Regions from separate parts of the Comamonas sp. Tr-654 genome, predicted to be linked through region 1. Evidence: predicted binding sites of a transcription regulator. Region 1 holds the regulator's gene; the other holds the start of a gene.
What was found. Region 1 encodes FNR, which switches genes on or off when oxygen is low (the NO sensors DNR and NnrR bind a similar motif). Its sites were predicted from a motif close to TTGATNNNNATCAA; they were not measured.
Positions count from the first base shown of each region.

Region 2: the regulator FNR is predicted to act here: its motif matches at 1,867-1,880, upstream of F3J24_RS06350 (DASS family sodium-coupled anion symporter).

Region 1 is NZ_VWWQ01000007.1:199,212-203,971, forward strand. It holds gene F3J24_RS20770 (HD-GYP domain-containing protein) at 1-420, opposite strand, end outside; gene F3J24_RS20775 (sulfite exporter TauE/SafE family protein) at 531-1,244, opposite strand; gene hemN (oxygen-independent coproporphyrinogen III oxidase) at 1,248-2,630, opposite strand; gene fnr (fumarate/nitrate reduction transcriptional regulator Fnr) at 2,900-3,622, shown strand; gene F3J24_RS20790 (hypothetical protein) at 3,789-4,052, opposite strand; gene F3J24_RS20795 (FixH family protein) at 4,472-4,760, opposite strand, start outside.
Region 2 is NZ_VWWQ01000002.1:136,407-141,166, forward strand. It holds gene rpoA (DNA-directed RNA polymerase subunit alpha) at 1-732, shown strand, start outside; gene rplQ (50S ribosomal protein L17) at 869-1,252, shown strand; tRNA gene F3J24_RS06340 (tRNA-Met) at 1,293-1,369, shown strand; gene F3J24_RS06345 (hypothetical protein) at 1,454-1,771, opposite strand; gene F3J24_RS06350 (DASS family sodium-coupled anion symporter) at 2,040-3,545, shown strand; gene F3J24_RS06355 (alkylhydroperoxidase domain protein) at 3,555-4,145, opposite strand; gene F3J24_RS06360 (CMD domain protein) at 4,142-4,760, opposite strand, start outside.

The sequences.
Region 1 (4,760 bases):
CAGATCACGAGCCTGAGCCAGTTTGATGACTTGCTGTGCAACCAGCCTATCGGTCGTGGCGCGTGCGCGCTCGGGGTTGGCAGGCAGCAGGGCCTGAACATCGTCAAATACGGAAACCGCACCCAGAAACCGGGACTGCACACCCAGAATGCTGTCGCGCCAGGCATGCGCATCGCTGTCTGGATGGCTCGCAGCAGGCCGAGGTGGCGCGACGGAAGGCGTGACAGCCTCCACCAGATCGCTTCTGGAGAGATCAACCTGTACGGCCTTGAGCTTCAGGGTCCTGAGCGTCTGCAACTGCTCGTCATTGACAATCTTGAAGCTGCTGACGGGAAACGGGTGGCGCAACCAGCCAGTCTCCAGATGGACATACATGCCAATTCGCAATTGTCCGATATCAATAGCAACGAAACGATTCACTTTGAGCGCTACACACAAGATGAGACATTATTCCGCAGTTCCATGACTGCTCAACCATGACTAGGGTCTGTTGGGATGCAAACTGCACCAACATTCCCCTCCTGTGTGACTTATCGGCACCAAAGGCCGGGTTTGTAGACCAGATCCATCCACAAAGCCCAACTCGCAACACCAATCAGCATCAAACCCGCAATTCTGGTGCCCCAGCGCGCCCGCAAAGCATTGAGATGCGACTGCCCCAGCTGCCACAACCAGGGGCCCGCCAGCAACCACACGGCGCCGCCAACGGCAAAGGCTGCCATTGACAGAGCACCTTGCCAGACTCCGCCACTCAGCGCGGCCACCAGCACTGCCGAATACAGCAAACCGCAAGGCATCAGGGCCCAGGCAAAGCCTGCGGCCAGACTCCCTCCCGGGGCGACGACCCAGGGCTGGACCCTGGTCCAGACAGAGCGCCCAGCCTGCTCCAGCCAGACCGGTTGTCGCGCCTGCACCAGCATGGCCAGACCCCAGGCCATAACCGCGACATGCATCAGCGTCCAGAGCTTCTGCAAGGCCGTTGTCTGGCTGGTCAGCCAGGCCAGACTCTCCATGGCCACGGCCGCCACTCCGCCCAGCAGGGCATAACCAGCAATGCGTCCCAGATGAAACAGACTGGTACGCAGCCATTGGCGTTTTTGCAGGCCGTGCAAGGCGATGACCTGGCCGTCGCTGGCAGGCCTTGCACCCGTCACGACGCTGCAAGGTGCAGCGCACATCACAAGACAATGGGGCCCACCCACGAGCCCCATGATCAAAGCAGTCCAGACCAGCGAAAACAACATGCGCTAGATGATGCGTGAAAAGCGCGCGCGGTTTCGGTCGGCCTGCAAATATCGATCAAACAGCATGGCTACTCCGCGCACAAAAAACCAGCCCAGGCCCGTGACCTTGAAGCCCTCGTCGGATAGCTGAACCAGGCCATTGCGCTGCATTTCCGCAAGTGCTGCCAACTCCCGAGCAAAGTACTCGCGGAAATTGATCAGCCAGGCCTGCTCCATCGGCTCGTACAGGACGGAGCCCTGACACATGATGGCCATGATGATGGCCCTGCGCACCAGATCGTCACGCGAGAGCGCCAATCCGCGCTGCACGGGCAGCATGCCGCCATCAATGGCGTCGTAATACTCTTCCAGGGTCTTGACGTTCTGGCTGTAGGTGGCGCCCACCTTGCCGATGGCCGATACGCCCAGCGCAATCAGGTCGCAATCGGGCTGGGTGCTGTAGCCCTGGAAGTTGCGATGCAGGCGCCCCTGACGCTTGGCGATGGCCAGAGAGTCGTCGGGCAACGCAAAGTGATCCATGCCCACATAGACATAGCCGCCATTCATGAAGGCATCGATTGCGCCGGAGAGCATGTTCAGCTTCTCCTGTCCCATGGGCAAGTCAGCCGATGCAATACGCCTTTGCGGCTTGAAGCGCTCGGGCAGATGCGCATAGGCATACAGTGCAATGCGGTCGGGACGCAGCTCATTGACCTGGGCCAGCGTTCGCGCAAAAGACTCGGATGTCTGCTTGGGCAGACCGTAGATCAGGTCCACATTGATGGAGACAAAGCCCAGCCGGCGGGCCTCGGCCACCAGTTCAAAGACTTGCTCGGCGGGCTGCTCCCGGTGCACCGCTTTCTGCACTGCGGGGTCAAAATCCTGCACGCCAAAGCTCAGGCGATTGAAGCCCATGTCCTTGAGTGTCTTCAGCCTCTCGTTGCTCACGGTACGCGGATCGACTTCGATGGAATATTCGCCAGCCGGATCGAGCTTGAAATGCTCACGCATCAGGACCATCAGCTGCTGCAGTTCGGCATCGCTGAAGAAGGTCGGCGTGCCGCCTCCAAGATGCAGCTGGCTTACCAGCTGGCCTTTGCCACAATGCTCGGTATGCATGGCCAGTTCACGGCCCAGATAATCCAGATACTCGGCAGCCTTCTCATGATGCTTGGTCACTATCTTGTTGCAGGCGCAGTAATAGCAAAGCGACTCACAAAACGGCACATGCACATAAACGGACAAGGGCAAGGCACGTGAGCCCGAATGCGTCTTGCGCTGTTTCAATGCCAGGATATAGTCGTCTGCACCAAAAGCCTCAACAAAACGGTCGGCTGTTGGAAATGATGTGTAGCGCGGGCCGGGAATATCAAAGCGGCTCAGCAACTCGGGCGTGACTGCGGTCATAACTGAAAGTTAGGGTGCGCCCACACTCCACATTGAGCAGATTTCAAAGAAAACCAGATCCTGGAAATCATGCCCATAATGGGCAGAAGCACATGTTTTTGAATGAATACAAACAATGTGCCCCAAGGCAATCCAACTGTCCTTGATGAATATCAAGAGAGCGTAAGGCAAGTACTGCGACAATTTGATCCAACTCATCACTAACTACGAGGTCAATGACCGGCGCGACTCTCCATTCCAAGTCTGTCTGTGCCGTTGCTGAAAAGCCCATGAATCTTCAGACCATCAAAGCATCCTGCTCCAACTGCAATCTGCGTGAACTGTGCATGCCCATGGGCCTGGACGATGAACAAATGGAGCGCATTGACGAAATTGTGGCCACACGCCGCAAGGTCAAACGGGGCGGGCTGCTGTTTCGCAACGGCGAGGAGTTCACCTCGCTGTACGCCATTCGCACCGGCTTCTTCAAGACCAGCGTGGCCACCGAAGACGGTCGCGACCAGGTCACTGGCTTTCAGATGGCCGGCGAGATCATCGGTCTGGACGGAATCGTCAACGACCATCACACCTGCGATGCCGTGGCGCTGGAAGATGCCGAAGTCTGCATCATGCCTTTCGACAAGCTCGAGCAGCTCTCGCGCGAAGTCACAGCACTGCAAAATCATGTGCACAAGGTCATGAGCCGCGAAATCGTGCGTGAGCATGGCGTAATGCTGCTGCTGGGCAGCATGCGCGCCGAAGAACGTCTCGCAGCCTTTGTGCTGAACCTGGTGCAGCGTCTGTCTGCACGCGGCTTTTCGAAGTCGGAGCTGGTGCTGCGCATGACGCGTGAAGAAATCGGCAGCTATCTGGGCCTCAAGCTGGAGACCGTGAGCCGCACCTTCTCCAAGTTCGCCGAGGAAGGCATCATCGAAGTCCGACAGCGCCATCTACGCATTCTGGATACCGAGGCGCTCAGGCGCATCGTCAACAGCCAGCAATGCCAGGACTGAGTTCGACAGCAGCCTTCAAGACAAAGCCCGCAGACAGCGGGCTTTTTTTATGACGGCGAATGCCTGCCAGGAGTTTCCGCTACCGAGGCCGCCGGCACAGCGAGCGCCCAGCCCCGCCATCCGAAGCCGCCACCGGCCTCGAAACTGCGGTCCTGTGCGCAGCGCTTTACTCGACCAGGGGCTCCGAGACTATGCCCTGATTCAGATCGCTGGCCGAACGGCCCAGCATGGCGGTCATCAGTCCGCTGAACACGGTGACCGCCCAGAAGGCAAAAAAGGCCAGGGTGTAAATGCCATTGCGCGACCATTCCAGAGGCGAACCCAGCCAGTGCATGTCCAGCGGGTCCACAAAGGCAAATACCACCATTTCCATGATTGCCGCCGCCAGAAAAGCCGGCCAGACAATCCACATCCAGCGTCGAGCATCCATCGCGATTCTCCTTGGCCTGTGGGTTTGAACCCATTTTGCACAATTGCCATGACTTTCCTCGTCATACCAAGGGCATGCACTCAGATAGGAAACCCTGGACCGCTCTTACTTAAAGAGCTTCCAGCGCTTTATGTGCATCGATTTAAGGTCTATATCTATCTGAAATAGCCTTTGATTAAGCGCTATGCGCTCCTGTTATTGAATACCACCCGGCCCCAGCTTTTACCGGTCCTTGAACGCTGCAGCGAAGGCCAGAACATGCGCTCATGCGGCGCCGGCTGTACGGCAAGCGAGCGCCCTACTCTGCAATCGACCAAGACACCGAGTGCCGCCGCGACCGGCCAGGCTCCAGAAAAGTCTGCAACCAGGGGCGTAAAAAAGGCCGCGAAAGCGGCCTCGGGAATGCGTTGAAATCGCGGTCAGCGATCCAGCGGATGGTCCTTGGCCGGCGTCGCGGCATGGTTGCGCCCCGTCACTGCCGGCGCCAGGCTTTTTTCGCTCTCGGTGAGGCGCTGGTTGATTTCAATGCCGTGACGGTAGTAGTCGGGGTCGATCACAGGATCCGGCTTGCTCATGGCGATATAGGCGGTCACGATGCCCGCGACCACCACCACAGCGGGACCGGCGATGACGAGCCAGACATGGGCAAACTTCCACCAGGGCTTGCCGTCCTCGGGGTGGATGATCTTGGCCTTTTGCGGGGCCTTG
Region 2 (4,760 bases), on a different contig from region 1:
CACAATCGTGACGAAGTCACCCTGAGCCTGCGCAAGGATGGCGAAGGTGTTGTCACTGCCCGTGACATTCAGACCCCCCACGACGTAGAAATCGTCAACCCTGATCATGTGATTGCTCATCTGTCGCAAGGCGGCAAGCTGGACATGCAGATCAAGGTGGAAAAGGGCCGCGGCTATGTGCCCGGCAACGTGCGCCGCTACGGTGACGAATCGACCAAGTCGATCGGCCGTATCGTGCTCGACGCTTCGTTCTCGCCCGTCAAGCGCGTGAGCTACGCTGTCGAATCCGCACGTGTGGAACAGCGTACCGATCTGGACAAGCTGGTTCTGGAAATCGAAACCAACGGTGCCATCACCGCTGAAGACGCAGTGCGCGCATCCGCCAAGATCCTGGTGGAGCAGCTGGCAGTGTTTGCCCAGCTCGACGGTGGCGATATCGCCAGCGTGTTCGACGCTCCTGCCGGTGGCCGCGGTGCTGCGACCTCGTTCGATCCCATCCTGCTGCGTCCCGTGGACGAGCTCGAGCTCACCGTGCGTTCTGCCAACTGCCTCAAGGCAGAGAACATCTACTACATCGGTGACCTCATCCAGCGTACCGAAAACGAGCTGCTCAAGACTCCCAACCTGGGTCGTAAGTCGCTCAACGAGATCAAGGAAGTTCTGGCTTCCCGCGGTCTGACGCTGGGCATGAAGCTCGAGAACTGGCCACCAGCTGGCCTGGAAAAGCGTTAATCGCTACAATAGAGGACTTTGCTGAAATCGATCGGTTTTGGCAAAGTCCAAGTGCCTCGGGCAGTACCTGATACGGCTGCCTGATTTAATTTAAAAAAGATCTCCGGATAAAAACGGGGAGCAAAGGAAAAGCACCATGCGTCACGGCAACGGCCTCCGCAAACTGAACCGCACTTCTGCACACCGCAAGGCAATGCTGCAGAACATGATGAACTCGCTGATCGAGCACGAAGCTATCAAGACCACGGTCCCCAAGGCCAAGGAACTGCGTCGCGTCATCGAGCCCATGATCACTCTGGCCAAGGTTGACACCGTGGCTAACCGCCGTCTGGCTTTTGACCGTCTGCGCGACCGCGACAGCGTGACCAAGCTGTTCAACGTGCTGGGTCCCCGCAACGCTCAGCGTCCCGGCGGCTACACACGTATCCTGAAGATGGGCTTCCGCGTGGGCGACAACGCTCCCATGGCCTATGTGGAACTGGTTGAGCGCGCTGAAGAAGCCGCTGCAGCAGCTGAATAAGCCCGAGCAGGCTGCAAAGCCTGCTATAATTTGGAAATACCGCGCGATGGAGCAGTCTGGTAGCTCGTTGGGCTCATAACCCAAAGGTCGGAGGTTCAAATCCTTCTCGCGCAACCAAATTAAAAAAGGTCACGACATTGTCGTGACCTTTTTTTTGTCCATTTTCTCCATGGGCCAGAAGGCTGCACCCGCCTTAACTCGTCATACCCCTGACTGCGTGCCTGAGCGACGGCGCAGATGCTCGCGTACGCGGTCGGCGATCACCTGGGCGATTTCCGGACTGAGCACCTCGCTGATATGCAGCACCTCGGTGTAGTGCAGATAGAGCAGACCGCGCAAGGTCCGGAATGCCGTCTCATGCATGGCCCCGCAGATGCCGACATCGTTGGCCAGCACACGCTCCACGGCACCGGGCTCAAGCAGCCGGATCTTGCAGATAGCGGCCTGATGCAGGATCTCCAGGTCTATTTCCTCAAGGCGGTTTTCCCATTCATCGGGCAAGAATCGGTTCGCTGGCATGTAGGGTGGCTCTCCTGCTCAATCCATGGACATCTGTCCCAGACCCGGATGCTGGCATACCAGGGGCCTGGCCGTCGGTTTTGCCTCCACAAGTCTTGATGCTGATCAAATGCCGGCAAGGTGAACGTCGGCCTGGGGACGAGGCCGTGCGGCACTGCATCATGATGCCAGTCTGCGACCCGAGCACCAATGCCCGTCCGTGTCTCCTGGATTTCTCCGAGCTGAGGTATGGTGTCGCGATGCGCTGCAGGTAAAGAAAAGGACTTGTATGTTCGAGAAAATCGTCTCGATGTTCCGCTACCTCAAAGCGGCCGTGCCGTTTCGGCTGGTGCCTGCATTGATTGCCACCCTGGTGCTGGTCGGTCTGCTGCTGACGCCGGTGCCAGCTGGGCTGGATACCAAGGCATGGCAGCTGGTGGCCATCTTTCTGACGACCATCGTGGCGATCATTCTCAAGGTCATGCCCATTGGCGTGATGGCTCTGATGGCGATTGTCATCGTGTCGCTGTCCCAGGTGACCTCCAGTTCCTCCAAGGGTGCGATCACGGATGCGCTGAGCAGCTTTGCGAACCCCCTGATCTGGCTGATCGTGGTGGCGGTTCTGATCTCGCGTGGCCTCAAGAAGACAGGGCTCGGCAACCGCATCGGCCTGCTGTTCATTGCGCTGATGGGCAAGCGCACCATAGGCATAGGTTACGGACTTGCGATCTGTGAGCTGGTACTGGCCCCGTTCACCCCCAGCAACACGGCGCGCGGCGGCGGCATCGTGCATCCGATCATGAAGTCCATTGCCAATGCCTTCGAGTCGGACCCGGCCAAGGGAACGCAAGGCAAAGTCGGGACCTATCTGGCACTAGTCAACTACCACTCCAACCCGATCACCTCGGCCATGTTCCTGACCGCAACGGCGCCCAATCCCCTGGTGGTGGACCTGGTGGCCAAGGCCACGGGCCAGTCTCTGCATCTGAGCTGGACAAGTTGGGCGCTGTACATGCTGCTGCCAGGCCTGCTGTGTCTGCTGTTGATGCCGCTGGCGGTCTATCTGCTGTCGCCTCCCGAGCTCAAGGCGACGCCCAATGCCGTGGAGTATGCTCGTGCCGAGATGGCCCGCATGGGCCCGCTGTCGGGCAAGGAGCGGGTGATGCTCGGGACTTTCGGCATGATGCTGCTGCTGTGGGCGAATGTGCCGCAGATGCTGTTCGGTCCGGCCTTCATGCTGGACCCGACCGTGGTGGCTTTTCTCGGTTTGTTCGCCTTGATCATCACTGGGACCATCGACTGGGATGACGTGCTGTCCGAAAAAAGTGCCTGGGACACCCTGATCTGGTTCGGTGCCCTGGTGATGCTGGCCGAGCAGCTCAACAAGCTAGGGGTGGTCGCCTGGTTTGCCGAAGGCCTGAAGAATGCCATCGTCGCCAGCGGCCTGGACTGGCTGCCTGTGGCCGCCATTCTGGTGGGCGTCTTCGTCTTCTCGCACTATCTGTTTGCCAGCACCACCGCCCATATCAGCGCCATGATGCTGGCCTTTCTGACCGTGGGTGCGCAACTGATCCCAGCCGACTACGTCGTGCCCTTCATGCTGATGATGACGGCCGGTTCGGCCATCATGATGACGTTGACGCACTACGCGACCGGAACATCGCCCATCATCTTCGGCAGCGGCTATGTGACTTTGGGTGTCTGGTGGCGCGTAGGTGCTGTCATGTGCGTGCTGGAACTACTGATCTTCGCTGTCGTCGGCGCTGCCTGGTGGAAGCTGCTGGGGCTGTGGTGACCTACGGCCTCAGGTGGCCATATCCAGAGGCTCGCCCAGCGACAGCATGAGCCGGTTGGCCCAGTTGAAGAAGGCCGTGCCGTGAATCGCATCGGAGATGGCAGTATCGTCGAGCCCGGCGGCGCGCAGCGCATCGATATGACTGGACTCCAGCGCGGGCGGCGTCTGCGTCAAGGCCACGGCGGCGGCGACGATGGCGTTCCAGCGCGGACCCAGATCGCTGCCCGGGCCTTCATCGAGCAGGCGCTGCACATCGGCTGCGCGTTGCGAGAAATGCGAGGCAAAGCGTGCATGTACCGAAGCGCAGTAGATGCAGCCGTTGGTGCGTGAGGTTGCTGCTGCTGCCAGTTCACGCTCGGCGCGCGGCAGGCCTGCGTCTGGGTTGTAGAAGATGTCCTTGTCGGTGCGCGTGCGTGCTCCGAGCGTGTCGGGGTCGCGCGCCAGCAGCCGGAAATAGGGTGAACGCGCGCGCGCCGCATCCACCAGCCCCGCATGGTGGCGCTCGCTCAGCTCGCTCTCCTCCAGCGGAGCTATCCATGGTTGCCAGTCGAGCTGCTTCTGGGTGAAGACCTGGGGGGAGGTGTTGTGCGTGGTGGTCATGGCTGGGCTTGCAGGGCGAGGGTGGAAGATTCCGTGGTGACTGCAGCTCGTACGCCAAGCACGCGCAGCCCCGCCACGAGGCGGATCTGGAAGGACAGGAAAGAGGCGAGCTGGGACAGGATGACGATATCGGTCTCGCTCCAGCCAGCCTGCTGTAGCGCCAGCAAGGTCTGCGCACTCGCATCGCGTGGGTGGTAGGCCAGCAGATGGGCATGGGCCAACGCGGCGCTCAGGCGCGGGCCCAGCAAAGCCGCATGCGCCGGGTCCACGGCGTAGCTGGGGCCGCTCTGGTCCTCGCGGCTCAAGGGGCCGGCCGGATAGATCCCGTAGGGGCCGTGCGGGCCGCTGCCGGCCTGCAGGCTGGCAGCGCGCCCGCGCACCACTTCCGAGCTCACGGCATCGGCCAGATCGGCATCCTCGGCCGCCAGGGCGCGTGTGTAGAAGGCCGTGCTGCGTGGCTCGCCGTGCAGGCCTGCCGTGAAGGCTGCCAGCGTCAGGCGCTCGCGCAGGGGGACGGTTCCTGCAACGGGCTCGGCGGGGGTGAACAGCGCGGCAAAGCTTTGCTGGGCCTGTGTGCGAGCCTCGCTGCGGTGGCGGCGCACCTGATCCAGCGTG